Regions from separate parts of the Portococcus stanieri PCC 6802 genome, predicted to be linked through region 1. Evidence: riboswitches for the same ligand, from Rfam matches in the RefSeq annotation. Region 1 holds a riboswitch; the other holds the start of a gene.
The links. A riboswitch is a leader RNA that binds a small molecule or an ion and turns the genes downstream of it on or off. The one in region 1 is predicted to bind cobalamin.
Positions count from the first base shown of each region.

Region 2: it holds a riboswitch for cobalamin, as region 1 does, so the genes downstream of both, PSE6802_RS0110555 (DUF1636 family protein) here and PSE6802_RS0102770 (sirohydrochlorin chelatase) in region 1, are expected to answer to the same signal.

Region 1 is NZ_KB235910.1:545,748-553,028, reverse strand. It holds gene PSE6802_RS30705 (bifunctional diguanylate cyclase/phosphodiesterase) at 1-1,629, shown strand, start outside; adenosylcobalamin-variant (AdoCbl-variant) riboswitch at 1,691-1,770, shown strand; gene PSE6802_RS0102770 (sirohydrochlorin chelatase) at 1,822-2,985, shown strand; gene PSE6802_RS0102765 (LL-diaminopimelate aminotransferase) at 3,213-4,448, shown strand; gene PSE6802_RS0102760 (Uma2 family endonuclease) at 4,637-5,176, shown strand; gene PSE6802_RS33070 (hypothetical protein) at 5,224-5,439, shown strand; partial or broken gene PSE6802_RS27475 (Uma2 family endonuclease) at 5,556-6,008, shown strand; gene PSE6802_RS0102750 (asparagine synthetase B family protein) at 6,220-7,281, opposite strand, start outside.
Region 2 is NZ_KB235914.1:1,127,915-1,135,195, forward strand. It holds gene PSE6802_RS0110545 (glycoside hydrolase family 94 protein) at 1-513, opposite strand, end outside; gene cobW (cobalamin biosynthesis protein CobW) at 554-1,606, opposite strand; gene PSE6802_RS0110555 (DUF1636 family protein) at 1,680-2,120, opposite strand; cobalamin riboswitch at 2,161-2,306, opposite strand; gene PSE6802_RS0110560 (ABC transporter ATP-binding protein) at 2,444-3,226, shown strand; gene PSE6802_RS0110565 (2-phosphosulfolactate phosphatase family protein) at 3,356-4,069, shown strand; gene PSE6802_RS0110570 (ammonium transporter) at 4,175-5,632, opposite strand; gene PSE6802_RS0110575 (DUF1499 domain-containing protein) at 6,312-6,722, shown strand; gene PSE6802_RS0110580 (Rieske (2Fe-2S) protein) at 7,006-7,281, shown strand, end outside.

The sequences.
Region 1 (7,281 bases):
GAACTAGATAATGGTGGGTTGCTGCTAGCTTTAATTTCTACCCAAGATTTAGTCTCGGCGGCCAACCAGCGCAAAACGCTCGAGCTACTTGGATTGATGGGATTATTAATGGTACTTTTACTGGTTGAGTTGCTGCTGGCTCGCGACATTGCCCAGCCGCTAGAATCAATGGTTGATACTACTCAGGACATCATTCACGGCAACTACAACAGACTGGTACCATCTAGCAATATTCAAGAACTGCAGGAACTGGGAAAAGCGATTAACTATCTAGCAAAGCAGTTGCAAGTGCAGATTTCCAAGCTTACGTATCAAGCATTTCACGATCCTCTCACCAACCTACCCAATCGCCCTTTGTTTGAGGATCGCTTGCGTCGGGCATTAGTACGCGCTCAGCGCAGTCCGAATACGATCGCCGTGCTATTTCTAGATCTGGATGGATTTAAACTAATCAACGATAGTTTCGGCCATAAAGCAGGCGATCGCCTGCTCGTGCTAGTGAGCGAACGCTTAGATAGCTGCTTGCGAGATGAGGACACCTTGGCACGGTTGGGAGGTGATGAATTCACGATTTTGCTTGAGAACATCCAGGATATGGAGGATGCCACCTCAGTTGCCCGGAGGATTGCGAAACAACTGGAGTTACCTTTCAGTTTAGAAGACCATGAAATATTTATTTCGGCTAGTATTGGCATAGCCATCAGTACGGGCGATCGCAGTCGTCCAGATGACTTTCTCCGCGATGCCGATGCGGCAATGTATGCAGCCAAGAAAAATGGTAAAGCTACCCATCAGGTCTTCAATCTCAATATGGCATCCCAGGCACGACAGCAGTTGCTCTTGGAAGCCGATCTGCGTCGAGCGCTCGAACGCCAGGAATTTAGGGTTTACTACCAGCCAGTAATACATTTAGATACTGGCAAGATTGTTGAGGTAGAAGCACTGGTGCGCTGGCAGCATCCGCTACGCGGCTTAGTGCCACCTCTAGATTTTATCCCTTTGGCAGAGGAAACGGGACTAATTATGCCATTGGGACAGTGGATCTTAGAGCAAGCCTGCAAACAGTTGCGAGTTTGGCATTTGCAATATCCCAGCGACCCACCTCTAGTTGTAGGCGTGAATCTCTCAGCCAAACAGTTTCAGCAATCTCAATTAGAAGATAAAATTGCTGCGATCCTGCAAGAGCAGAATTTGGAGCCAGGTAGTTTGAAGTTGGAAATCACAGAAAGCGCGATCCTGAGAAATACAGATGCCAATCTTGACTTACTCCGCAAACTAAACGACCTGGGAGTGCAATTGGCCATTGATGATTTTGGTACTGGTTTTTCTGCCTTAAATTACTTAAAGCAATTTCCCGTAGACACCCTCAAGATCGATCGCGGTTTTGTAAACGGACTTGGTAGTAATCCCGAAGACACCGCCATCGTTCATGCCATTATTGCTTTTGCTAAAGCCCTAAATCTGGGCATTACAGCTGAGGGAATTGAAACTGCCAATCAATTAGCCATCCTGCGGGAATTAAACTGCGATCGCGGTCAAGGCTATTATTTTAGCAAGCCACTGCCAAGTGAGGCGATCGACCACCTGCTGGCTTCTAACCAAGCTGTCGATAGTCGTTTCTTGGCATGACCTTAACGATTAATTTCAGGTTTTTGCATACTTAGCGGTGTATGCTCAATAAGCACACTGTGATTTGCAAGCCTGTGGGGAAAGTTTGGTGCAACCCCAACACTGTGCCGCAGCCGTAATAGTCGGAATGCTCGCAGGATCTTGTTGGATCGCTCTATTTCTCGCGTTGCACGAGAAAGGAGTTTTGAGTTTATGTTAGAAAGTTCCGTCAATACTTTACCGCTAAATTCTATTAACACCCCTGTCATTCAACCGCAGCCATTACTGCTAATCGGTCATGGCACAAGGGATGCTGACGGTAGACAGATGTTTTTAGATTTTGCCTCGGCCTACCAAGACTTCGATCGCAGTCGCCCAGTTATTCCTTGTTTCCTGGAGCTAACCGAACCGAGCATTGCCGAGGGCGTGGAGCAATGCCTGGCAGCAGGTTATACGGAAATGACAGCACTACCGTTACTGTTGTTTGCCGCCCGTCACAGCAAATTTGACGTTACCAACGAGTTAGATCGCATCCGCCAACAGCACCCCGAAATTAAATATCGCTACGGCAGGCATCTGGGAATTACACCTTTACTCGTCGAGTTGTGGCGCGATCGCCTCGCCACCTTCGATCGCAGCGATCGCAATCCCGATCGCATCAGTCGAGAGGATACGGTAATTCTCTTTGTGGGGCGCGGCTCCAGCGATCCCGATGCCAACAGCGATGTATGTAAATTGGCGCGGATTCTGTGGGAAGGCAGTGGCTATAAGACAGTAGAAGTTTGTTTTATAGGCATTACCCATCCGCGCTTAGAAGAAGGCTTCCGTCGCGCCATGTTCTACCAACCCAAACGCATTATCGTGCTGCCATACTTCCTGTTTACTGGCGCGCTGGTGAAGAAGATTTTTGCAGTCAGCGAGCGGATGCGATCGGAATATATTTCCCATTCAGATTTATTAGAGATTGTAAATCTAGATGAGATTGGAATAGATCCGATTTTGTTTGAAATTCTGCGCGATCGCGAAATCGAAGCGCAGCAGGGCGAAGTCAAGATGAACTGCGAGATGTGCAAGTTCCGACTGGCAGCACTATCCAGTCATGGCGATTCGGGTCATCACCATCACCATCATGGGGAATCCCATTCCCATGCTCATCACCACAGTCACGAACACAGCCACGAACACAGCCACGATCGAGAAGGCGATCGCGAGCATTCCCATCATTCCCACGAGCATATCCATACTCATCGAGATCGAGAAGGCCACGAGTCCGGTCATTCGCACGATCGCGAAAGCAACGGCGATGTAGGCATTATGTGGCAAGATATCTATACCGATCCCGATACGTATCATGCTAGGGCTTGGCAAGTACCATGAAGTATCTCATCGTTTTGCCAAAAGCTTCCTGAGTCCGCTTAGGCGGACTTTGTTTGTGTAGCCGCGCCTTCAGTCGCCAGGCAATGTATAGCTATAGCCAACAGGCTTAGGACGGGGTGCAGGGGTTCCACCCCTGCGTGGGGGCTGCGCCCCCACACCCCCTGTCCTAACAGATCTGTCTATGGCTATATCGGATAAAATTCCCTAATATTTAACGTTCTGCAATTATGGCAACCATTAACAACAACTACCTCAAACTCAAAGCTGGCTACCTATTTCCTGAAATTGCCCGACGGGTTAATGCCTTTGCCGCTGCCCACCCCGATGCCAAAATTATTCGACTGGGGATTGGCGATGTGACGGAGCCGTTACCCAGTGCTTGCCGCGATGCCATGATTCAAGCCATTGCCGATATGGGCAATCGCGATACATTTAAGGGTTACGGCCCCGAACAGGGCTATGCCTGGTTGCGCGAAAAAATTGCTGCCCATGACTTCCAAGCGCGGGGCTGCGATGTGGATGCTTCAGAAATCTTTATCTCCGATGGCTCTAAGTGCGACTGCGGCAATATCCTTGATATTTTTGGGGATGATAACGCGATCGCGGTTACCGATCCCGTTTACCCAGTTTATGTCGATACCAATGTGATGGCGGGACATACGGGCGATACTAACGAGCGCGGCGAATACGGCGGTTTGGTATATTTGCCGATTACTGCCGACAATAACTTCACCGCCGAGATTCCCAGTCAGAAAGTGGATCTAATTTATCTCTGCTTTCCCAATAATCCTACAGGTGCTACTGCCACTAAGGAACATCTCAAAGCCTGGGTAGACTATGCCAGAGCGCATGGCTCCATCATTTTCTTCGATACCGCTTACGAAGCATTCATAACCGATCCCAATCTTCCCCATTCGATTTATGAAATAGAGGGAGCGAGGGATTGCGCGATCGAGTTCCGTTCCTTCTCCAAAAATGCTGGCTTTACCGGCACGCGCTGCGCCTTCACGGTCGTACCCAAAAAACTAACGGCAAAAGCTGCTGACGGTTCGGATGTGGAATTGTGGAATCTGTGGAATCGCCGTCAATCTACCAAGTTCAACGGTGTTTCGTATATCGTTCAACGCGGAGCCGAAGCCGTATATTCTGAAGCAGGTCAGGTACAGGTGAAGGAACTAATTGGCTTCTACATGGAGAATGCCAGAATTATCCGCGAGAAGTTAACCGCCGCAGGCATAGCAGTTTATGGCGGTGTTAACGCCCCCTACGTCTGGGTTAAAACTCCCAATGGACTATCTAGTTGGGATTTCTTTGATAAGCTATTGAGCAGTTGTAATGTGGTGGGAACGCCTGGTTCTGGGTTTGGAGCAGCGGGCGAAGGCTATTTCCGCATCTCAGCATTCAATAGTCGCGAAAACGTGGAAGAAGCCATGCAGCGCATTGCCGACAAATTTACGGTGTAACATTAAGTAATGAGGTGGATACATTCACCTCCTCATTGACTGCCAAAAGTCCTGAAAAGCCCAGATTATTGTAGGGGCGGTTTTTGCCGAAAAGCTTTGTATTGAAAGCGTTTGATTGCTTACTAAACCCGCCCTTACAGAGATTGGTCAGTCAACCAGATTCACCTCATTGCCTATGCCCTTACACTATGCTTACTACAGAGCAACTTACACTGCAAGATTTTCTGAGGCTTCCTAGGATTGAGGAATCGCCAGCCTGGGAATTTGTAGAGGGAAAAGCCGAGCAAAAAACTATGCCTACACTTCATCATAGTATGTTGCAAAAGCGCCTAACTGCACTGATAGATCGGCTAAATTCGCCCTATGAAGCATTTCCAGAACTTCGCTGCACTCTCAGCAACAGTTCAGTCGTCCCTGACATTACGATCGTTCACCGCGATCGCATTCCTTTAGAAAATACAGCGATCGCGGGCGCACCCGACTGGACAATCGAAATCCTGTCTCCAGAGCAGAGCACAACCAAGTTAATCGCTAAAATCCAAACATGTATGCGGGAGGGAACGCAACTTGGATGGTTAATCGATTCGTCCGAGCAGGTAATTATGGTGCTATTCCCCGATCTGCGTGTTACCTTGTGTCAAGGGAGCGATCGCCTACCTACCCTACCAGATATCTCTTTAGACTTGATGGCCGAGCAAGTATTTGATTTGCTCAGGGCACCGCAATAATCCGCAATAAACTTGACTATGTATTATTTCCCTAATCGATTAATAAAATGACTCCGACAACTCCTGTTTTTAAACCAATTAGTCAAATGCACCTCGCACCAGGGAGTGTCGTTACAATTCCCCATGTCAGTTGGGAAGAATTTGAAGCGATTCTACAGGAGTTAGGAGAAAAGCGTGCCGCTCGCATTGCCTACTACCAGAGTAATTTAGAAATTATGGTTCCCCTCCCCGAACATGAAAGACCAAAAGATCTCGTTGACTGACAAAAGTCCTGAAAAGCCCAGATTATCGTAGGGGCGGGTTTTGCCGAAAAGCTTTGTATTGAAAGCGTTTGATTGCTTACTAAACCCGCCCTTACAGAGATTTGTCAGTCAACCAGCCAAAAGATTTAGTCTCAGATCTAGTCAAACTCCTGCTAAGAAAGGCAGGAAAAAAGTACGAACCGTTTGGCTCCACTACTTTTAAGCGCGATCGTACGGCAGGGATAGAACCAGATGCGTGCTTCTACATCCTCAATTATCAGTGCATAATCGGTCGTCGTCACCTCGAACACGGCGATCCACCTCCAGATCTCGCGATCGAAATCGATGTCACTTCCAAAACGACTATCGATACCTACGCGGTGATCGCTGTACCGGAAGTATGGATATATGGCAATGGTAAGCTCGCAATCTATCTACTTCAAGATGGGCAATATATTCAATCCGATACTAGCCCCACTTTTCCGGGCATTCCCCTTACACAGCTTATTCCTGTTGCAGTAGAAAGATCTTGGCAAGTAGGGAGCGTACAGGCTTTAGAGGAGTTTGAAGCTGCGATCGATCTCTTATAGCGCTTTTCAAGCTTACCGTCGTCTGACCAAAATTCAATACGGGCGATCCGGACAGGTTTTTAGGGTAGCTAATGCCTTACTGGCTGGTACGGTTTTAACCTGCGCAAGCTCCTTCGATTCTTCGCCGACAATCCTATCCACTTCTCTCCTGCTTCCGTTTGATTTTTCTTTTTTCAGGGACGACTAACTATTATGGAGAATCGCACAGATATCAATATCGGCTCTCACGCCTAACAGACCAATGGGTAAGCAGTGTAGCCAGCCGAAAAAAGTCATAGGGTTGCTTTGCCCAGTCTTCTAGGGAAATTTGCCAGGGATCGCTACCCCATAGTTCGCCGAGCAGCGAGCGATCGCTATGCGGAGCATCATGCCACATTTGCTTGAGGATGGGACTGTGCAACACATACCACCCAAGATTAGGCCAGGAGCCTTCTGTTGCTAGCTGCTGCTCGCCCCCCTTGGCAGTCTTGTTTAGTCGGCGTAACACCCAACTTCTGACAAAAACAAAGAACTTTTCGGGATTAGAGGCTCCAGGTCGCCATCCATAGTTGGCATCAACAATTTCATTCCCACAAATTTCTGCAACCACCTTGCCCCAAAGCCGACCATTCAGTTTCCAAGCAGCGGGAATGCGGCTATAGAGATCGACTAGCGATCGATCTGACATAAAAGAGTCGTAAGGAAAGGCTCGGAACATAGCTTGTCCTGACATAGCAGAAGGATAGCAAAGCGGTCGCACCCGACGATCTTCTACTCTCAAGCGATCGAGATCCGAGCGTAGCTGAGTTGGGGTATTGGCAAACCAGCGCTCAAAGCGTTCCGCAATTTGCGCTCTAAACTGTGGAGGGGCATCGCGCGGCTGAAAATTGGAATAAGGAAGTTGGTAATCATCTCGTTGCGACTTATAGTGCCAGAACGGTAAATCTTTGCCCAATAACTTGTAGTGCTGTCGCTCTAGAGCATCGCCTTTGTACAACAAGTCGGCAACACAGGCCGAGAAAACGGTCTGAACTCCACGTTCAGCGAGTAGATCCAGCGTGCCGAGAAAATGGTTATCTTCTAACGACCACATAGCTCCTGACACGCTAACTCCTAACTTCATCCATTTTGGGTAGTAGTCAGCCTCTCTAGCAAAGCCAACATATTTCACGTGAGCGGCTTCGCACAGTTCCTTTGCCAATCTGGCTTCACGATTCGGTACGTCATAGAGGTTAATACCTAGCACAGATTCTGGATTGGTGGCAGCAAAGGCTAACAGCCTCGAGTCCAAACC
Region 2 (7,281 bases), on a different contig from region 1:
TTGATTGATCAGATCGTTGAGTGCGTTGCCCATGAGCAATTCGGTAAACGAGTACACCTCCAGATTGCGATCTGCACCAGTTAAGTTAGTTAATTCGACCCGCCAAATTTCAGCATCCACATCTGCGGGCACAAAGTAGGTAATCTCACCGCGAATGCCATTAATTTCTGTGACGATCCTGGTATAACCTTGACCGTGATGGCATTCGTATTTATCGTAATTTAAATCTATCGTCGGTGCCCAACTCAAAGACCAATACTGGCTTGTCTTTGTATCCTTCACCATGACATAGCGACCGGGGCGATCCCACGGCAGGCAGTTGTAGCGCATGCGCGAGATGCGATTATCGCGAGGCGAGTCAAGAAAGCTGAAACCACCACCCGTATGGGAAATCAAGCTAGTGTAATGACCGTTCCACATGTAGTTAAACCAGGGTCGCGGCGTGCGGGGATTGGTAATGATATATTCGCGATCGTCGTCGGAGTAATAACCGTAGGTATTAGCTAGTTTCATGGAGATTTCTGACAGAGGATTTTAACTAAGCGTGCAATTGTCATAATGCCACAGTAGCAACAGAGCGCTCGATCGCAACGCCATCCAATTCTTGACCGATAAATACCAGACGAGTTTGTCTCGATTCAGAGGGTTGCCAAGGGCGATCGTAGAAATAGTCAAATCGCGAACCTACGGCTTGCAAAACCAATCGCATAGATTTCTTGGGCACTGCTACAAATCCCTTAATACGGTAGATTTCCTGCCGAGCGACTAGCTGCTCCAACTGTTTGACCAGGGCTGAAGGTTCAAATTCCCGATCTAGATCGAGATGAATTGAGTTAATACCATCATCGTGTTCGTGCTCCTCTTCATAGTCATGATGGCTGGGACGGCTCTCTAAGTTATCCTCAACGGCGGCATTAAATCCTAAAAGAAGACTGGGATTAACTTCTCCTTGTTTGCAGGGAATAATTTTCACAGTTTCTGGGAGTTCTTGCCTCAACCATTTCTGCACTTTCTCCTGCGTAGTGCCATCCACCCGATCTACTTTTGCGAGCAGAACTAGATCGGCACAAGCTAACTGATCTTCAAATAATTCCTCAATGGGAGTTTCGTGTTCTAAATTGGGATCTTCCAGGCGCTGAGCGTTAATGGCATCCAAATCTGTCGCAAATTGTCCGTTCGCTACTGCTTCGCAATCTACCACGGTCAACACACCATCAACTGTAGCGCCCGTACGTACCGTTGGCCAGCGAAATGCTTGAATTAGCGGCTTTGGTAGGGCTAGACCCGAAGTTTCGATCAGGATGCAGTCCAGGCGATCGCGTCGCTTTAACAACTCTTGCATGGTGGGTAGAAACTCTTCCTGCACCGTACAGCACAGACAGCCATTATTTAATTCCACAATATTACTAGCGATATCGTTCGCAGAGTCATCGTCATCGCAAACTTGACAAGAACGTAGCAGTTCGCCGTCGATACCAATCTCACCGAACTCATTCACTACTACAGCAATGCGTCTACCCTGATTGTTTTGCAAGAGATATCGCACCAAAGTAGTTTTTCCAGCTCCAAGAAAGCCAGTAATTACAGTTACGGGAATTTTATGCATGAGAATTTTAATTTTATACCAATTTGAACGATAAAACTGTCACGACATTCCAAGCGATGGGATGTCAAAAAATCTAGCGCAGATTGGCCGCAACTTTTCGCAGAGGTGGAATACGAGCCAGTATTCCTTTCTTCAGTGGCGCGGGACGCTCTGACCAAGGCAAGATCCCATCATCGGCACGATAGTACTTACCAGCACATTCCAAAATTGCCGCAGTCGTGGCCTCAAAAGTTTCGGGATCGAGCGACAGATCCCCAAATAAATAGGTATGCTTACCATCCCCAGTCAATGCCACAGCGCAGGGATGACTGCAGGCACTCATGCATTCTACAGCGCGGATGGGAAATTCTTCCCGTAGCTCCCAATCTCGATGCAGTTGGGTTAACTGCTCCAGCATTACCTGTCCGCCACTAGTACCAACGCGCTTACCATCTTGCCAGATACTAGCGCAGGTCGTACATACAAACAAAGCATGTTGATTTGAAATTTGATTTAACGCAATTCGATTTGACATAGAGAATTTATCTGTACCTCGCAGATATTTAACTTGCAGTCTCAATCGCTCAAATTTGGCGGGCATCCTGACTTTTTCAGCACGGACTGAAATCTACAGTTGCGGGACAGTGTCGGATTTACGCCGAACTTTCCCCATTACTTCTAGCGGCTGTCTCCCGCGAGAACCAAATTGCGATCGCTATTCACTGTAGCTCATTTTTAACCCTCCGTGCGGCTAACTCGGGGCAGGGGGCTAATTGTAGACGTGAGTTCGACGAACTCCGGAAACGATCTGCTAATGTTGATGCAACCAATAACGAGAAATTTTAAGATAAGCCCTGAGTGACCAAAAAGTTAGTGAATGTATTGGAAACGTCCCAGGATGTGTTGCAATTGCAACTGGTGTCATACCAAAATATCCTGCATAATTGCTCTGTGGCGATCGCGGCTGGCAGCCGCACGGGGATAGTAGGAGCATCGGGGTCTGGGAAAACCACCCTTCTGCGATTGCTGAATCGCCTCATCGATCCAACCTCTGGCAAAATTTATGCCTGGGGAAATGATATTAAACAACTGCCCGCGATCGATTTGCGCCGTCGGATTATGTTAGTCGCGCAAGAACCAACCTTGCTAGGTATGCCTGTGGCTGAGGCGATCGCCTATCCCCTCAAGCTAGTCGGGATGCCCAAAAAACAAATTCAAGATCGCCTGGATCTGTGGCTGGACAAACTTCAGTTTGACTCTAAGTTAGTTCAACGCTCGGAACTGCAACTGTCGGTAGGGCAACGGCAATGGGTCGCGATCTCTCGGGCACTGGTCGCTGAGCCAGAGATCCTATTACTAGACGAACCAACTTCTGCGCTCGATCGCTTTCGAGCGGGTCTTTTGCTAGATATTTTGCAGGAATTGACTCGATCGCAACCACCAACAACAGTAGTAATGGTGAATCACCAGTTAGATCTAATGGCAGACTGGTGCAGCCATCTGGTGCAATTGCACAGAGGTAGTCCAGTCAGATCGCAAACTGCATCGGAAGTTAATTGGCAAGCAGTGCAGCAAGATATGCAGAATATGCAACAGGATATGCAATCTGAGAGCAATGTAGAGACCGACGAGTGGGAATAATTTAGTCTTGCAGCTATCGTAAATCAAACTATAAAGATATATTAAATAAGTATTAAAACTTAGTTGTTTGCTGCCAAATTGTCGATGGCGTTAAAACTGATTACTGCTATATCAACTAATCCTTAACTAATGAAGCTATTTGTCTACCACACCCCCGAACTAGCGCCAGACAACGAAATACCAGAGTGCGCGATCGCAGTCGATATTTTACGTGCTACTACTACGATTACTACCGCTTTAGCTGCTGGGGCAGAAGCGGTGCAGGTTTTTGCCGATCTAGACGAACTAATGCAAACTAGTAATTTGCATCCTGCCCATTTAAGGCTGAGAGCAGCGGAACGTGGGGGCGGTACAGTGGAAGGATTTGACTTAGGTAACTCGCCATTTGACTATACGGCAGAGGTGGTAAAAGATAAGCGAATTTTTATGAGTACGACCAATGGTACTCGCTCGCTCCAACGCGTTAAAGCTGCGCCAACGGTCTTGGCCGCTGCCATGATTAATCTTGGTTCCGTATTGAATTATCTCAAACAGGCGCAACCCGAAACGGTTTGGATTGTTGGCTCAGGTTGGGAGGGCAGTTTTTCTTTAGAGGATACGGCTTGTGCGGGGGCGATCGCTAGCGGTTTGGATGGCTCGTGCGAATGGGGAAATGATGAGGCGATCGCGGCATTATCTTTATATCGCCAATGGAGCGATCGCTTAGAGGAGTTATTCCTTGCTGCTAGCCACGGCCAGCGCCTATTACGCCTCAACTGTAGTGCTGATATTGCCTACTGTGCCAAAATCGATCTGGTCAAAATTTTACCCAAGCAAGCATCCCCTGGCGTTTTAGTAGCATAATCTCAAAAATATAGGAGACAGAATGCGATCGCGTTCCATCTCCCAGTTAATTGTCTAATTGTCTAGTTGTCTAATAGTTGATAAATTTGAGTTCCATCAGGAATGCTATCCATCGATCGGACTAGCTTTTCCTCCCATTTGACTGACTCCACCGCCAAACTCTTCGCCATAGCCTTCTTCACCATGTTCGTTGATATCCATACCTTGGAATTCAACTTCTGGTTTGACGCGCAGGCCGACTAGAGCCTTAACAATCTGTAGGATGATAAAAGTACCGATCCCAGCAATTAAATAAGCGACGACAACGGCAATAATTTGCGTGACAACTTGTCCGGGTTTGCCAGCAATTAGGCCATCTGCGCCCGCCGAGTTAACAGCTTTCACGGCGAAAACTCCGGTTAGAATTGCGCCCACTGTTCCACCCACACCGTGAACGGGATAGGTATCTAAGGCATCATCAATTCCTAACTTAGATTTGAAGCTAATTGCAAAGAAGCAACATGTAGCAGTAATACTGCCAATTAGAATTGCACCGATGGGGTTAACAAAACCTGCGGCAGGAGTAACTCCAACTAAACCCGCGACAGCTCCAGTGGCAGCGCCAACAGCCGTTGGTTTGCCCTTTAGCACCTGTTCTAGAATCAACCAGGTTAACATTGCTGCTGCTGTAGCTGAATTGGTAGCGACGAACGCAACTGTTGCTAAGGAGCCAGCCCCCAAAGCACTACCGGCATTGAAGCCAAACCAACCAAACCAGAGCAACCCGGCTCCCAACAGAATAAAAGGGACGTTATGAGGAGCAGTGAGCCGATCTGGATAGGTTCTTCGAGCGCCAATTACGATCGCTGCAACCAGTGCGGAAACTCCGGAGCTAATATGCACGACCGTACCGCCGGCAAAATCTAAAGCACCTATGCCACCGTACAAACCGAGCATGCCTCCTTTTGCCCATACCATGTGTGCTAGGGGACAGTAGATGAGGGTTGACCACAACAGCATGAATAACGTGTAAGCTTTGAAGCTAATCCGCTCGACGATCGCTCCTGAGATCAAAGCAGGCGTGATGATGGCAAACATCGCCTGATAGATCATGAAGGTTTGGTGTGGAATGGTAGCAGCATAGGAAGTGACGGCATCATCGGGGGTGAGTTTGGGAAGATAAGCACTGACATCAATACCAACGCCATTGAGAAATAACCATTGCAGCCCTCCGATGAAGGATGTCCCTGGTGCAAAGGCAAGGCTGTAGCCCCATAATACCCAGCTTACGCCCACAATTCCCATGAGCAAGAAGCTCATCATCAAGGTGTTCAGGATATTGCGCTTAGCAACAAATCCACCGTAGAAAAAAGCTAATCCCGGAGTCATTAGTAAAACTAGAGCAGAACACAGTAACATATAACCGTTATCCGCCGAAGTCTGCGCTGCGCTAGCAGCAGTACTAGCAGCAGTAATCATCTCTTCTAACTTTTTGGGATCGGCTTGCGCGAGTGCTGGAGCGAGCGGCAAGCTGAATATCAGCCCAAAAGTTGCGAAGATAATTTTTAATATTTTCTTAGGCATTTTCTGTATTTTGAAATGGCACAGTTAGTAACCAGGTAATCTAAAAATTTCACCAATTAACAGTACAACCTTTTGTATCTATTCATACAGATTTCTAATGTTAAGTTTTTGCTAAGAATTTACTAGTTCAGGCGAAGGGAGTAATCCCTATAATTTCGCTGAGAGGGCGTTTAAAAAATCTTCTAAATCTCTACATTAGCCCCTGTCCCCAACCTTGGAGGATTCTGAAGCTCGAATCTCTTCAAAATTGGGAGATTTATGGGTTGGGGACAAAGTATCATCAATTTCCCAACTAGGCTCTAATAACTACGTAAATGAGATATATTGCTGACTCCCATCTACTATCGATTGAGATGAAGTTTTAGGATTTAGATTTGCCAAGATTTGCATGAATGTTGCCAGTGAATTGCAAGTTGATGTTCGCGCTGACCGCGCGAAAGATGGACGAACGAGGCTCAACAAGAATGCGTATATATACTTAACAAAAAGTTGTTTTTGCTGGATAATGTTTAGGTCGTACTATTCAAAACACAAGTCTAGGAATCTCATGCAGAAGTTGTTCTCGCTGTTTTTAGCTTTGATATTAAGTGTTACTATGCTATGCGACGCACCATACCCTGCCTATGCACGGGTAAGCATAAGCTCTATTATGCACGCAGGTACTTCTACACTAATTCCAATGGCTCTATTTTCATTTTCAGGACAACGACCCCATAATTTGGGAGTTAACGCAAATCTGCTGGCACCTTGCCCCAGTACGCCGAATTGTGTCTCTAGCCAAAGCTCCGATCCTAAGCATGCAATCGAGCCTCTAAGCTATCGCTCCTCGCCAGAGCAAGCTTTTCAGAATCTAAAAACAGCAATTCAAAGTTTGGAAAGAACCAAAATTATTACTGAAAGCGAGAATTATCTCTACGCTGAATTTACAAGCTCGCTGATGGGTTTTGTTGATGATGTTGAGTTTTATCTCAATAAAGAAAAGAATGTCATTGAAGTGCGTTCGGCTTCTCGCTTAGGAGAATCAGATCTGGGTGTCAATCGCAAACGAGTGGAGACATTGCGTACAATACTGCAAAACTTGGAAGCTTAGGAACTAGCGCTTGAGTTCGCCAATTTAAAAATTAACGATGATGCGTTACGGCGATCGCCTAACATATCCTTGATGTTGAAAACAGTACCTGTAGGTATAATTGCAAAATTGTCCTATCCTGTTACGATCTAGTAATTATAGCTATAGCCAGTAGGCTTAGGGCGGGGTGCAGGGGTTTCACCCCTGCGTGGGAGCGTAGCCCCCACACCCCCTGTTCTAGCAGGTCTGTCTAACGCTATATTTTCTAGAGTTTTAAGAATCTTCCATACAGGAGTCCACTATCATGACTAAAACCAAAGTTGCCACCACTGCTGATGTCAGCACTGACAAGGTTCTAAAAGCTAGTGCCAACGGTAAATCTGTCATTGTGGCTAAAGTTGGCGACAAGTATTGCGCGATCGCGAACAAATGCCCTCACCTTGGACTTCCATTAGCCAAAGGTAAATTTGAAAACGGCGTAATTACTTGCCCTTTCCACGGCTCCAAGTTTGAAGTCTGTACTGGCAAAAATGTGGAGTGGGTAGAATCCATAGTCGGCATTCCCCTGCCTGGGGTCGCC